Regions from separate parts of the Cytobacillus sp. EB106-05-05-XG126 genome, predicted to be linked through region 3. Evidence: predicted binding sites of a transcription regulator. Region 3 holds the regulator's gene; each other region holds the start of a gene.
What was found. Region 3 encodes Rex, which represses fermentation and respiration genes when NADH is low (regulators of the CRP and FNR family bind a similar motif). Its sites were predicted from a motif close to TTGTGAAATATTTCACAA; they were not measured.

Region 1 (5,265 bases), on a different contig from region 3:
GTTCTTCCGGAATCTCTGCAACCTCTTTGTCTAAATTATTCATAAGCATACGAAGTGCCGCTTCCTGAATCCAGCCCTTTGCGTGGAGCTCACTGCCTTGATAATTTTTAATTTCCCTTTTTGTTTCCGCTTTCATTGTTATCCCTCCAATGTTATCTCATATTTAAATTTTATAATGAGAAATGTCTGAAAAGTAGAATAATTAGGTTTGGTTTTTTGTAAAAATATAAGATTATATTCTTGAATTATGTCTATTTTTATATTAATATTGGTGTTTTTATAAAAAACAACAAAAATAAAACCCCCATTTAAAAGGAGGTTTTGTGCATACTTTTTCTAAATTGATTAGGTGGTATACCTTTAATTTTACTGAACACTTTATTGAAGTATTGCTGATTTCGAAAACCGCAGACAGATGAGATTTCTTTTATGCTCATTTCTGATTCCAGCAGCAGCTTGGCAGATTGCCTGATCCGGGTTTCATTAAGGAGCTCCCGAAATGATTTGCCGCATTTTTTTGCCAGCATGGAGCTAATATAGTTTGGATTTCGATCTGCATATTCAGCTGCCCTTTCAAGCGTAATTGAAGAGTCCCAGTAATTTGTTTCTATAAAGAATTGGACTCTGTCTGTAAGATCCAGCTTCAGTTTCTTATCAGATCGAATGGTCTCAAACACATATGAAATGAAGCTGATCATTTTGTTAATAATCCGGTAGATCAATGGCGAATATAGGATCGTCTGGAATAAACGAAGGTATTCCTTCTCCATTTCTCCGTCCGCAAGGCGGAATGTCTTCATATGCCTGCGGATTTGCGCAAGAATACTGGTCAGCCGGATTCTGATTAGGCCGGGTTCCGGATATGGATCTTCCAATATAAGAAATTCTTTGGAAAACCATGATTTGATCCCTTCTAAATCAGCCTGATTCAGGAAATCAATCCAGCTGCTCTGTTCCTCGGGAGTTAAGAACGGATCAATTGAAAGCCATTTAGGCAGCGATGCTTCCTCAATTACCTGATTAAACCCCCTGAAAAATGTTAACTCCATCAGTTTTCTATTCGCATCATAATGGCTTTTGAGAGTATTCTGACCTTCCTGGCCAGTATGAATGCTGATGGCAATTGGTTCAGGTGAGGTTTCCTGCCAATTCCTCATAAATTTGACGCTTTCCTCTTTCCACGATACGCCCGATTTTTCAGCAATTATCAATACCATGTCACTTAAAATAAAATAATCGACTCGTTTCTGGAACGCATAGCTTTCCAGAAATTCATATAAAATTGGAAGCTCGAGCACATTTTCAGTTTTTATGCCAATGGAAAGAAAAGGCTCTGCCGGATCTTTCGTTTCTAAAAATATATCCTGGTAATTGAAATTTTTATCTGCTTTTATGCTGGAGCTTTTTTCAGCAGCTGGAGCTTTCAGCTTTTGTCGCCTCTGAATGTTTCGTGCAGATTTCAATAAAATATCAGCTGAAATGGGCTTAAGTATCAAATCGGCTACACCCATGTCAATGGCTCGCTTTGCCTGTGCAAAGGTCGCTTCCATTGTAAGTGCAATAAGATCCGGCCCTATAATTTGAATGGTTTTTAAGAAAGAGCTGTATCTATCTTCCTTTATCAGATCAAGTTCAAAAATCAGCAGATCGGGCTGAAAAGTCTCAAGCTTTTTAATAAGCCCTGCCTCATCTTCAGCAGACTCCACATCCCATGCGTTCATGGAAGATTTCAACAGCCACTCTATACCCTTTGTATCGTACTCATCCCGATTGGCCACAAGTACCTTGTACATGCTGCCACTTCCTTTCTTAAATCTATTATGAAATAATTTTTCAGCAGCTGTAAAGAAAAATCGGAAAAATCCCGCAAATAGTAGACAAGTTATGATGCCCTTAAAGCATATCTATATATGGACAACTAATTTTGGAAGGAGTATGACCATGCCTTTTCTTGTATTAAAGAAACGCAGCATCATTGTCTTTGTCATCATATTTTCAGTCATTGTTTCTGCATCTGTATGGTTTTTTTCAAAGTCTGACAGTTTGGCGGTATTAAACCAGAACGAAGGCGAAAAAGTCCGGGAAATCCATATGGTTACAGGAGAATTTAAAGCCAAGCTGCCTGATGGCAAGGAAATCGAAGCATATCGCTGGGATCCGGGAACCATTTTTCTGGAAAAAGATGAAAAGGTTAACCTGAAGATTTGGGGAGTCAACGGAATGGAACATCCTTATATCATCGAAGGAACCGATATTAAGGGTGTTGTAAAGAAAGCCGAAGAAACAGTGGTCCCTCTTCAATTTGATAAAGAAGGCGTATACCGTCTTATTTGTCTTACTCATCCGGATAAGGATAATAGCGGACCTATGATTGCTTATATTGTAGTAGATTAATGGGCAAAGCAAAAGCACCGGATTATTCCGGTGCTTTTCTTTACTGTCTAGCGCAAGCAGCTTGCCCCCTCGAGGTGTCGGGGGTGGGCAAGGCGCTGGAGCTTTTCCTCTTATCTCCCAATAAACATTTGTGTCCAATAGTGTCCGTAAGTTCCGCCCTGTGCGTAACCTACTCCGATTTCTGTGAAGTTCGCAGATAGGATATTTTTGCGGTGACCCTCACTGTTCATCCACGCTGTTACCACTTCCTGAGGAGTTCTTTGCCCGGCAGCAATGTTTTCCCCAGCAGTTCTGTAGGTAATTCCGAAGCTCTTCATCATATCAAACGGGCTTCCGTATGTAGGTGAGTTATGATCGAAATATCTCTTATTAATCATATCCTGAGATTTGTACCTTGCTACTCTCGCAAGCTCCCAATTTGATTTCAGCGGCTTTAATCCGTACTTTGCCCTTTCCTGGTTAACAAGCTGAACTACTTGTTCTTCAACGCCTGTTGTGGCTTTTGAAAGAGTAGGGATATTCACCTTTTGTCCGGGATAAATGAAGTTCGGGTTTGAAATCTGCCCGTTGGCATTAATGATTTCAGGAACACCCACATGATACTTCATGGCAATCTTCCACATCGTATCCCCTGGCTGAACGGTATGTACTGTTGATGCTTTTGCATCAAAATTGAATCCAAAGACAAGTGCGACAGACAACATTAAAATGAATGAAAGTTTTGATAGTGTTTTCATATTTATATTTAATCAAAAACTTCTACTCTAATAAACAGGTAATTGTTGGCGCCGAATGTAAGAATTTCATATAATTTCTATCAGTTTTTATGGTCGGATTTTCATCTGTGTATAACAGTTCACAGACTCTGGATGGTTTTGTAATACACTTTTTGTCTGAAGTTGCATAATAACTATATTTCACAATACGTTCAAAATGTTTGTGATTTATTTCACATTAAATCTGTTATATTGATAGTATAGTAAAGTTGTAACAACTGTTATACAAATAATCTCTTTGAGGTGAACTGGCATGGAAAGATGGAACGGCTTTAAAGAAGGCATTTGGACACGTGAAATTGATGTTAGAGATTTTATATTAAAGAACTTTACACCTTTTTCCGGGGATGAATCATTTTTGAAAGGTCCTACAGAAGCTACATCATTATTATGGGAAAAAGTAATGGCTCTCACCAAAAAGGAGCGGGAACAAGGCGGCGTGCTCGATATGGACACAGAAATCGTCTCCACTATTACCTCACATGGACCTGGTTATCTCGTTCAGGATAAAGAAAAAATTGTAGGTGTCCAGACTGATCAGCCGTTTAAGCGCTCTCTTCAGCCATTTGGCGGAGTCCGCATGGCTGTGGCTGCCTGTGAAGCATACGGCTATGAAGCCAGCAAAGACATTGAAAAGATATTTACGGACTATCGCAAAACACATAACCAGGGCGTGTTTGATGCCTATACGGATGAAATGAAGCTTGCCCGTAAAGCTGGCATTATTACCGGACTGCCTGATGCATATGGCCGGGGCAGGATTATCGGAGATTACCGCAGGGTTGCCCTTTATGGGGCTGACCGCTTGATTGAAGCGAAAAAAGCTGATATGAAATCGACCTCAAGTGTAATGACGGAAGAAAATATTCGATTGAGGGAAGAAATTTCAGAACAGATCAGGGCTCTGAAGGAACTGAAGCAGCTGGCAAACAGCTACGGTTTTGATATATCAAAGCCTGCAGGAAATGCTCTTGAAGCTTTCCAGTGGCTGTATTTCGCTTATCTTGCTGCCATCAAGGAACAAAATGGTGCCGCTATGAGTCTTGGCCGTGTTTCCACTTTTCTTGATATTTTCATAGAAAGAGACATTAAGAACGGGGTACTTACCGAGACGGAAGCTCAGGAGCTGGTTGATCACTTTGTCATGAAGCTGCGTCTCGTAAAATTCGCCAGAACGCCTGATTATAATGAATTATTCAGCGGTGACCCTACGTGGGTTACAGAGTCCATTGGCGGGATGGCGCTTGATGGCCGCCCGCTTGTAACAAAGAATTCTTTCCGCTTCCTTCATACCCTTAGAAATCTTGGTCCTGCTCCGGAACCGAACTTAACGGTATTATGGTCCTCCAAGCTTCCTGAGAACTTTAAAAAATATTGTGCCAGGATGTCAATCGAAACAAGTTCAATCCAATACGAAAACGACGATATCATGCTTCCCGAGTATGGCGATGATTATGGAATCGCCTGCTGTGTTTCTGCCATGGAACTAGGAAAACAAATGCAATTTTTCGGAGCAAGAGCCAACCTTGCAAAGGCCCTCTTATATAGCATTAATGGCGGCAAGGATGAAAAACTGGGCATTCAGGTCGGCCCGGCCTATGCCCCAATAACATCAGACATCCTTCAATATGAGGAAGTGATGGAGAAGTTTGATTTCATGATGGAATGGCTGGCAGACCTATATATTAATACTCTGAATATCATTCATTACATGCATGATAAATATAGCTACGAACGAATCGAAATGGCTTTGCATGACTCCGAAATTCTCAGAACAATGGCCACTGGCATTGCGGGTCTGAGTGTTGCGGCCGATTCGCTAAGTGCCATCAAATATGCAACCGTTAAGGCAATTCGTGATGAGAACGGGATAGTGATTGATTTTATAACAGAAGGAGATTTTCCAAAATACGGAAATAATGATGATCGCGTCGACAGCATCGCTATAGACCTGGTGGAACGGTTTATGAAGAAGCTGCGAAAGCATCAGACTTACAGAAACTCTATGCACACGATGTCGATATTAACCATTACATCAAATGTGGTATATGGCAAGAAAACTGGCAATACACCTGATGGACGGCGTGCCGGAGAG
Region 2 (5,265 bases), on a different contig from region 3:
CTTTTCTCATAAATTCCTTTAAATCGTGCCCTTCACCATTAAATAGGCATGTGAAAATTTGGCCATTTGCTGACAATCTTGAACGAGTGCAGCTTGAACAGAAGGATTCAGAAACAGATGTAATAAACCCAACATCCACATCGGTGCCTTTATAGCGGTACCGCTTGGCCACCTCTCCGAAATAATCCGGATCTACCGGCTCTAATAAATAGTGTTCCTTTAAGATCTCATAAATCTCTTTTTTAGTTACAACCTCATCCATTTTCCAGCCGTTTGTGCTGCCGACATCCATGTATTCAATAAAACGGAGCTGTAAGCCGTTATCTTTACAAAACTTAGCCATCGGGACAATTTCAGAATCATTCAGGCCTTTTTTGACGACCATATTAATCTTCACGCCAAGTCCTGCTTCTTTTGCTGCTTCAATCCCTTTAATAACTGGTTTGACACCCACATTGCGTCCGTTGATTTGTCCGAAAAGCTCATCATCCAGACTGTCAAGACTGATGTTAACCCTCAACAGTCCTGCTTCCTTTAAGTCCTTCGCATGTTTGGGAAGCAATACTCCGTTGGTGGTTAGTCCAATATCTTTTAATCCCTCAATGTCTGAAAGCATTTTAACAAGTTTAGGCATGTCCTTTCTCATAAGGGGCTCCCCGCCTGTTAACCTGATCTTCTCCACTCCAAGGCTTACGAAGATTTTAGCCAGCCGTTCAATTTCTTCATAGCTGAGCAGCTCGCTTTTTGGAAGAAAAGCAAAATCAGGACCGAAGATTTCTGCCGGCATGCAATATTGGCAGCGGAAATTACAGCGGTCAATGACAGAAATGCGCAGGTCTCTTAAAGGTCTATTCAATTTATCTTTAATAATTATTTTAGCCATTCCGTTCAACTCCATTTAAAGAGTGACTTTATTAAGCTTTCTATACAGAGGTATATTTTAGCCTTTCCCTTAAAATAACAGAAATAACCCAGTATCTCAAATTAAGGGCTTTTACTATTAGAACATACAATCGCTGTAATGTTAATAGGGAATTGCTGTTTATTAGTTAAGACTGACCATTTCTATAGAAAATGCCACAATAAAGACACAAAAGCCGGCAATGTTTTCACTATACAAATGATATTATTGTGAGAAAAGACAGTTGTTATATGAAGGAGGATTCCCATGGCTCATACAGCCATTAAACAGACACATTCCATTGAGATTAAAGAGCTTCTTCATTTCGCTGACCGGCATATGAAAACACAGAAAGGGGCTTATATTTTTCAGGAAGGCATGGATGCTGATGAGCTATATATCATCCTTTCCGGCAAGATTCAAATCAGCAAGATAACAGCGGACGGCAGGGAACTCACCTTCAGGCTATGCGGGGAAAATGAAATCATTGGTGAGCTGACCTTATTTACCAGCGATCCTAAATATTTATTGAATGCTTTAGTTCTTGAAGCTGGTGAGGTAGCTGTAATAAAAAAAGATGTCCTGGAAAAGGAGATTTTTAAAAATAGTACTCTGGCCTATGAATTTATGAAATGGATGAGCGACCATTTCCGCAATACACAGACCAAATTCAGAGATCTCGTGCTCAATGGAAAAAAAGGTGCCCTGTATTCAACTCTTATCAGAATGACTAACAGCTATGGAATAAAAGTAAATGACGGCATACTCATTGATCTGCCACTTACGAATCAGGAACTTGGAAATTTCTGCGGCACCTCCAGAGAGAGCACCAACCGGATACTGGGCGAACTGAAGAAGGACGGCATTATTTCAATAATAAATGGAAAAATTACAGTTAAAGATCTAGAGTATTTAAAAAATGAAATAGGCTGTGAAAATTGCCCTGCCGTATACTGCAGCATTGAATAGGAGTGCAGTCATGATGCACTCCTTTACTCCTTTATGCTTTTGCTGCTTTCGTTCTAAGTGCCTTAGGAATATATACACAAAACGGCTCGCTTTCCATATAATCCCCTGTCATGGCAAATGCACGTGATCTCGATCCTCCGCAAACATAACGGAATTCGCATTGGCCGCATTTCCCTTTATATTTATCAGGATTTCTGAGATCTTTAAAGATGGGTGATTCCCTGTATATTTCAGCGAGCGGCTGTTCCCTTACATTTCCTGCTTTAACAGGCAAAAGCCCGCTTGGATAAACGTCCCCAACGTGTGAAATGAAAACAAACCCGTTTCCGTCATTTACTCCTTTAGGCGCCCTGCCTAAACCATCTATAGAACCCGTCAGCCCTTGCTGTGTAAGTGCATCGAGATATTGAATATCCTCATTTTGATCTTTTGCTTCCTTCATTTTTTGCTGAATGACAACTCGGCGATAATGCTGGGCAGCTGTTGTCTTAATATCGAAGGAAACCTTTTTGCTTAAGTTATACAGCCATGTAAAAACCTTCTCATGCTCAACCGGTGAGATCATATCCTTTTCCTGCCCTCTCCCTGTTGGGACGAGGAAGAACACACTCCAAAGAACACATTTGAGTTCTTCTACAACCTGTGCCATTTCCTCAAGGTAATCGATATTATAACGTGAGATCACTGTATTAATCTGGACTGGAATTTCAAGCTCGTGCAGATATTTAATCCTTTCAATCGTTAAATCGTAGGAACCGGAAGTCCCTCTAAAGTGGTCGTGAATTTCTGCATTTGGCCCATCAAGGCTGAACGCCCATCGAGCTAAACCGACCTGTTTGGCTTTTTCAATAGCTTCTTTCGTTACATTTGGTGTCGCACTGGGCGTCATGGAGACACGAACGCCCTTTTTCACTGCATATTCGGCAATGTCGAATACATCCTGCCTCATTAATGGATCTCCACCCGTAAACACAAGCATAGGATTATTCATTTCCCTGATTTGGTCAATCAGGGCCATTCCTTCTTCAAAGGAAAGTTCTCTCGGATCTCTCCTATATTGTGCCTCCGCACGGCAGTGCAGACATTTTAGCTGGCATGCCCTTGTTAATTCCCATATCACAATAAAAGGGTCTTTATTAAAATCTCTATCAAATCCCATTAGTAATGCCTCCTTAATGGCCTTACTCCCTGCCATTTGTCAACGCAAAGCAACTATATTTTGTCTTTCCATTGTTATTATAGGATAATCGGCATGTGAAATAAGTGAACTACCTCACAAGGGCACAAAAAAACAGCAGGAAATACTCCTGCTGTTTTGAGCTTAAATTTTATCGTACGCCAAGTGCAATTTTTGCATAGCGGGACATTTTGTCCTTGGACCAAGGCGGGTTCCAGACAATATTCACTTCAGTGTCTTTTACTTCAGGGATATCTGCCAGCGCTGACTTTACTTGTTCAACAATTGTGCCTGCCAAAGGACAGCCCATGGAAGTAAGAGTCATATCAACTATAGCTTTCCCTTCCTCTTCCATTTTCACATCATATACCAAGCCTAAATTTACAATGTCTATCCCCAGCTCAGGGTCTACTACAAGCTCCAGTGCACCCATTATGCTGTCTTTTAAATCCTGATCCATATCTGCAGCACTCCTTCATTATTTACTATCTTTATCTTAACAAAAATTTAAATGAATTGAAAAAATACAGGTTATAAATGTTCCTCAAACCATTTAACTGTTTCAAGCAGCCCCTCCCTGCTGACTTTATGCCCCGCCTGTTCATCTGATATAAACAGGAGGTTTTCAGGTGAGTCACTATACAGGGGCTGGATGGTCTCATAAAATTGGTATGTATAGGAATAAGGAACAACCGGGTCCTTCTTGCCATGCCAGAACATGAGCGGCCTTCCGCCAAGCTTTTCTGGCTGAAGGCTCAGATCACGCTCCCTAAGGATTCTCAGAAGATCTGCAAGTTCTTCATTTGTGAGCGGAACCTTAATATTATTTTTCTTAAGTTCATCAAGCTGAAGCTGAGCAAACTTTTCATAATATGGCATACCCATAAGGCTAACTGCAGTTTTGACCCAGTCATACTGTGTCAGGGCGCCCAAAGTGACTATTCCCCCCATGGAGGTGCCCACAAGCCCTATTCTTCCCTGGTCAATCAGGTCCCTATCCTCATAGACATTCCTGATTATGTTCAATTCCGCAATGGTATTCAGAACAATATCCCAAAGCTTGAAGTTTAAATCGCTGCCTGATAAGCCCTCGGATCTTTCCCCATGAAATAAGGTGTCCGGCAGCACTACCCTAAACCCCTTTTCTGCAAGCAGATAGGCATAATGCAGATTATGTTCTTTGGCACTCGTAAACCCATGAACAAAAATGATAAAAGGCAGGGGTTCCCCTTTTATTTCCTGTCTGGCAAGTTCAAGAACAGGAATTTCTCTGATAAGCTTACGCTCAATAACAACCACATTTTTTCCTCCTAAACCTGTTGTACCAAGATGAATTTTTTTACAAAATTATTATAATATTGATAACATATATGTATAAAATGATTTTGTAAAAGCTTAAGCTCTTGTCTTATGTAAATTCTTTCTATATTTTCAGTTTAACATGTGGACTTTTCTTTTCCAAAACCTTTACACTTAAAAGAAAAGCGGGGCATACTTCAATATAAGCAATGCGCTGCAGTCCGCTGGCTGCAATTACATTATTATTATAAAAGTGCTGAGCGCTTAGAAGGAGATCTTATGGCAGAAAAACATTTAATTGCATTGGACCTTGATGGCACATTATTAAAAGATGACAAAACCATCTCGGCTAAAACTAAAATGATTATTCAAAAGGCACGTGAACAAGGGCATGAAGTAATGATTGCCACTGGAAGGCCATTTCGCTCGAGTGAAATATACTATCGTGAAATGGGTTTGACTACGCCGATTGTCAATTTCAATGGTGCATACATACATCATCCTAAAGACCATAATTGGGGTGTTTACCACACACCACTGCAAATGAACGTGGCAAAGGAAATTGTCGAAGCCGTTAATAGCTATACTATTCATAATATCGTGGCAGAAGTTATTGATGATGTTTATTTGCACTACCATGATGAGAAGCTTCTCGACATCTTCGGTTTTGGCGATCCGAATATTACGACCGGAGATTTGCGCAGTTACTTAAAAGATAATCCGACAAGCATGCTGATACATACTGATGAGGAACATGTAAAATCCATCAGAAATCATCTTTCCGAGGTCCATGCCGAAGTAATTGACCACCGCAGATGGGCGGCTCCCTGGCATGTCATTGAAATCGTGAAAACGGGACTGAATAAAGCTGTTGGCCTCAAAAAAGCAGCTGATTATTTCCAAATACCGCCCGAGCGGA
Region 3 (5,265 bases):
TATGCACAGATAATGCAGCAATGATAGCAGCTGCAGGAAGTGTTCTGTTTGAAAAAGGACAATTCGCCGGCCTAGATTTAAATGCTAACCCCGGTTTGGATATTACTATCCACAATGATAAATAATTAGGTAAAAGTCCCCGACAGCATAGGGGACTTTTTCTGTGGATAAAATCATTAATTTCAGAGATTTATGTTGATAATGTGGATAAAATCAGCTTGAATTGTGGATAATGTGGAAAACTCTGTGGAGAGTACGTATAACTGCGTTTTTCTTGTGATTATCTCTGTGGATAATAAAAAAGACTGGCAGTGACTATTCTACCAGTCTAAAAGTTATGAATATTATTTTAATCCTCTTCAGCTAAAAGAGTCCATTCTTCCATCAATTCTTCCAGCTTTGCTTTTGCTCCATCTGTTTCATTCGTAATTTCCATCACCTTTTCATGGTCCTGATAAACATTCGGATCACAGAGAAGCTGATCATTAGCATCTATTACTGTTTCTAAGGCTTCTATTTGTTCTTCAATTTCTTCCATTCTTCTTTTTCGCTGGCGTTCGAGCTTTTTAGCTTCTTTATCCAGCTGATAATTATTTTTGTCCTGCTTAACAGGCAGCGATGCGGTGGTGTCAACTTGCTCATTAAGTGCAAGCAATTCCTCCTGCTCCTGCTTTTTTTCTACATAATAATCATAATCGCCAAGATATTCAGTTGCCCCGCTTCCAGAAAGTTCAACTACTTTTGTTGTAATTCTGTTGATAAAATAGCGGTCATGAGAGACGAAGAGAATGGTTCCGGGATAATCGATCAATGCATTTTCAAGAATTTCCTTGCTGTCCAGGTCCAAGTGGTTTGTAGGCTCGTCCAGAATTAAGAAATTGGATTTCTGCATCATAAGCTTTGCAAGTGCGAGCCGGGCCTTTTCACCGCCACTCAGTGTTGAAACGGTTTTAAGAACATCATCACCTGAGAAGAGAAAGTTCCCAAGTATGGTCCTGATTTCTTTTTCCGGTTTCAGCGGGTATTCATCCCATAATTCGTTCAGGACTCTTTTGTTGCTTGTGAGCTCTGCCTGTTCCTGGTCATAGTAGCCAATTGTCACATTGGAACCGTACTGAATCTCCCCTGAAAAAGAAGGGATTTTTTTGATGATGGTTTTAAGCAATGTGGACTTGCCGATTCCATTTGGTCCTACTAGTGCAATGCTGTCGCCTCTTGCCAGCCGCATTGAAATATTCTCGCTGACTTTCTCTTCATAGCCTATAGCTAAAGAATGAATATTTAAAACCTCATTGCCCGACTGACGCTCGATGTCAAACCCAAAGGAAGCTGACTTCTCGTCTCCAAACGGCCTGTCCATCACGTCCATTCTGGCCAGCTGCTTTCTGCGGCTTTGTGCCCTTTTGGTTGTGGAGGCCCGGGCGAGGTTTCGCTGAATGAAGTCCTGCAGCTTAGCGATTTCTTCCTGCTGTTTCTCGAATTGCTTCATTTCTTTTTCAAAATTAGCGGCTTTTTGATCCAAATAGGAACTGTAGTTTCCCGGGTACTTTCTTATTTGGTGGCGGGAAATCTCGTAAACCTGGGAAACGACCTTATCAAGGAAATACCGGTCATGTGATACGATTAGAATAGCACCGCTGTATCCCTGGAGGTATTGTTCAAGCCACGATAATGTTTCAATATCAAGGTGGTTGGTAGGCTCATCCAGAATTAAAATATCAGGCTTTGTCAGCAGAAGTTTACCAAGGGCCAACCTTGTTCGCTGTCCGCCGCTCAATGACGAAATTTTAGTATCATAGCCCAATGAGCTGAAATTGAGTCCATGGAGAATGGAACGGATATCTGCTTCATATTGATAGCCGCCATTTTCTTTGAAATCAACCTGAAGTTTGTCGTAATCTTTCAATACGCGTTCATAGGCATCAGAATTACTGAGGATATCGGAATCTGCCATTTGTTCTTCAAGGTTGCGGAGCTGTTTTTCCTGCTTCTGCAAATGACTGAAAACAGTCAGCATTTCATCCCAAATGGATAATTCCGATTCCAGTCCGGTATTTTGTGCAAGATAGCCAATGGTTACTTCCTTTGGCTTTATAATCTCACCGGAATCATATGCCATGTGTCCGGCAATTATTTTCAAAAGGGTGGATTTTCCTGCACCATTGCGCCCTACAAGGGCAATCCGGTCCCTGGTTTGTACTTCAAGCTTTATATTCGTTAAAATGGGATCAGCTCCAAAACTTTTTGCCAGCTGATTGACTTGTAATAGTATCATGTTCTTTCACCTCGGGTATAGAGTAAGTGTAACTCATTCATATATGTTCGGCAATAAAGGAGACAGGACTATAAGCACACCTGAAGGGCATTGAATCATAAAAAAAGGTAAATAAATATGTGAAGAACCTTACAAAGCACATACAAAGTAACGGAAAAATAGTGTATGATTTTGAAGAGAGGTGTTTTTAAATGGCGGATTTTACTCATTTTAATCAAGAGGGCAGGGCAAAAATGGTAGATGTCAGCGATAAGCCTGAGACGGCAAGGACGGCCATCGCTCAGTCAAGTATTACGGTGAATCAGGAGATATACGAGAAGATCACATCCAACTCCATGAAAAAAGGGGATGTACTTGCTGTTGCACAAACGGCAGGCATTATGGCGAGCAAGAAAACATGGGACATTATTCCGATGTGCCATCCGCTGCCGCTTAAAGGTGTGGACATTTCATTTTCATGGAAAGCAGAAGAGGAAGAGTACGACCTCATCATTACAGCTTCTGTTAAAACAAAAGGAAATACGGGTGTGGAAATGGAAGCGTTAACAGCTGCTTCTGTCTGTGCGCTGACCGTTTATGATATGTGCAAGGCTGTAGATAAAGGAATGGTAATTGGGCCAACCTTTTTAATAGAGAAAACAGGCGGCAAAAACGGAGATTTTAAACGAAATTAATTCATCATAAGAAATGGGGATGGACGAATGGCCAATGAACCAATTAAGATACCGCAGGCAACAGCTAAACGGCTGCCTTTATATTACCGCTTCCTAAAAAACCTTCATTCCTCCGGCAAACAAAGAGTCTCATCAGCAGAATTGAGTGAGGCGGTTAAAGTGGATTCTGCAACGATTCGCCGTGACTTTTCGTACTTCGGTGCGTTAGGGAAAAAAGGCTATGGATATAATGTGAATTACCTGCTGGGCTTCTTTCGGAAGACTCTTGACCAGGACGAGCTTACCAAAGTCGCTTTGGTCGGGGTAGGGAATTTAGGTACAGCCTTTCTTAACTATAATTTTCTTAAAAATAATAATACGAAAATAGAAGTGGCATTTGATGTGGATAAGAGCAAGGTTGGCACGAAAATCGGCGATGTGCCGGTCCATCATATGGATGACCTTGAAGAAGTGATAGTTAAAAATAATATTCAGGTTGCGATTCTAACGGTGCCTGCACCGCCTGCCCAGACGATTACCGATCGGATGGTGAATGCGAAAATAAAAGGAATCCTTAACTTTACACCCGCGAGGCTCACTGTGCCGTCCTCGATTCGGATTCACCATATCGATCTGGCAGTGGAATTGCAGTCATTGGTTTATTTTCTGAAAAATTATCCTGAAGAAGTGTAAAAAAAATGAGCCTTTTGCGGGCTCATTTTTTCATTTTAAAATGCTGGCCAACCATCCGTAGACCGGTGGCAAAATCAAATGTGGCAATTAAGATAAGAAAATAAGTAAAGAATCCCCAGGTTTCTTCCCGCTGGGTATTCTGGATGGCTATAAAGGTGAAAAGACATCCGAGAAGGATGTAAATAAAGCCTGAAAACAAAGGTGTGCTTCTCATGATAATCCCCCAGTACGTTTAAAACATTTCTCCAGCTAGAAAAAGCTGATAAAGCTCTGCATGTTTTCCATTTCCTTTAACCACTTTTGTATATTATCCTGATTCAGCTGAACAACCGCGACGAAGGTGTTCATCGCCACATGGGCAAAAATCGGCACGATGATCCGCTTCGTCTTGACATATAAAAAGGCAAAGGTGAATCCCATTGCTGAGTATAACAGTACATGTTCAGGCTCAAAATGGGCCAGAGCAAAAATGACCGAGCTGATCAGGGCTGAAAGGAAGAAGTTGAAGCGCTTATGAAGAGAGCCAAAAATAATCTTTCTAAAGACGATTTCCTCAAGGATTGGCCCGATGACCGAACTGATTAAAATGACGATTGGCGATGCTTCAATAATCCTGATAATCTGCTGTGTATTTTCAGATCCCATTTCAATGCCAATCAGGTTTTCAATACTTGCAGCAGTAGCTTGAGCAATCAGGGCCAAGAATATGCCTCCAATAGCCCAGCCCACAGAGCCTGCAACAGAAGAGGCATCCCTATCCAATCCCCGTTTCATTTCTTTCCTTAGTAATAGAAGCGTAATGATCAGCGTGATTGTGAAACTGATTACGAGCCAGTAGGCCACAGCAAGAATCTGCATATTCTCTGGATTCTGTCCCAGGGCATCGGCAGCTAATAAAACGAGCGGAACGCCAAATAAGCTTGAAAGCTGCATGGCAATATAGGCGATTAATATAATCCAGTATTCCTTCTTCAAAATGTTTTACTCCTTAATCTGAGTGTTGGAAACAAGTCCTAAAGCCATTGTACTCTTTATATGGAGCGGGTTTCAAATATCAGCACCAAGGAGAGACCTGTTATGGTTAAAATATGTGTTTCTGCAGCATACTTAAGAGGTTGTCCGTGTCGAAAAATAGCGTGCAGGCACGAATGAATTTTTTTATAAAAAATTTAAGCTTCACCCTTGCAAATAGAAAGGAGATTCATTAATATAATAATTGTGTTAGCACTCATACAGAGAGAGTGCTAATAAATAAAAATATTTACATATTATTTGAGGAGGTTGTTTCACTTGTTAAAGCCACTAGGTGATCGAATCATTATCGAGCTTGTTGAAACTGAAGAAAAAACTGCAAGCGGCATCGTACTGCCGGACACTGCTAAAGAGAAGCCTCAAGAAGGCAAAGTTGTAGCTGTGGGGACTGGCCGCGTTCTTGAAAATGGTGAGCGTGTTGCCCTTGAAGTTGCTGACGGCGACCGTATCATCTTCTCAAAATATGCTGGTACTGAAGTAAAGTACGAAGGCAAAGAATATTTAATTTTACGTGAAAATGACATTCTTGCTGTAATTGGCTAATCGCCGTTCCAGACAGATTATTAAAAGATAAAGTTAAAATTTTTGAGGAGGTTTTTATCAATGGCTAAA

Region 1: a site for Rex is predicted at 3,332-3,349, ahead of pflB (formate C-acetyltransferase). Genes of this name have one in related genera too.
Region 2: a site for Rex is predicted at 3,132-3,149, ahead of AC3WTL_RS09770 (TIGR04053 family radical SAM/SPASM domain-containing protein). Genes of this name have one in related genera too.

Annotation. Positions count from the first base shown of each region.
Region 1 covers NZ_JBYTDU010000001.1:1,054,845-1,060,109, reverse strand. The annotation lists gene hutU (urocanate hydratase) at 1-136, opposite strand, end outside; gene AC3WTL_RS05295 (response regulator transcription factor) at 309-1,793, opposite strand; gene AC3WTL_RS05290 (cupredoxin domain-containing protein) at 1,942-2,394, shown strand; gene safA (SafA/ExsA family spore coat assembly protein) at 2,505-3,131, opposite strand; gene pflB (formate C-acetyltransferase) at 3,424-5,265, shown strand, end outside.
Region 2 covers NZ_JBYTDU010000001.1:1,968,708-1,973,972, forward strand. The annotation lists gene moaA (GTP 3',8-cyclase MoaA) at 1-883, opposite strand, end outside; gene AC3WTL_RS09765 (Crp/Fnr family transcriptional regulator) at 1,169-1,870, shown strand; gene AC3WTL_RS09770 (TIGR04053 family radical SAM/SPASM domain-containing protein) at 1,902-3,029, opposite strand; gene AC3WTL_RS09775 (metal-sulfur cluster assembly factor) at 3,199-3,507, opposite strand; gene AC3WTL_RS09780 (alpha/beta fold hydrolase) at 3,579-4,346, opposite strand; gene AC3WTL_RS09785 (Cof-type HAD-IIB family hydrolase) at 4,626-5,265, shown strand, end outside.
Region 3 covers NZ_JBYTDU010000019.1:2,907-8,171, forward strand. The annotation lists gene tsaD (tRNA (adenosine(37)-N6)-threonylcarbamoyltransferase complex transferase subunit TsaD) at 1-125, shown strand, start outside; gene AC3WTL_RS23060 (ABC transporter ATP-binding protein) at 350-2,275, opposite strand; gene moaC (cyclic pyranopterin monophosphate synthase MoaC) at 2,467-2,949, shown strand; gene AC3WTL_RS23070 (redox-sensing transcriptional repressor Rex) at 2,977-3,621, shown strand; gene AC3WTL_RS23075 (YdiK family protein) at 3,644-3,835, opposite strand; gene AC3WTL_RS23080 (CPBP family intramembrane glutamic endopeptidase) at 3,871-4,596, opposite strand; gene groES (co-chaperone GroES) at 4,912-5,196, shown strand; gene groL (chaperonin GroEL) at 5,257-5,265, shown strand, end outside.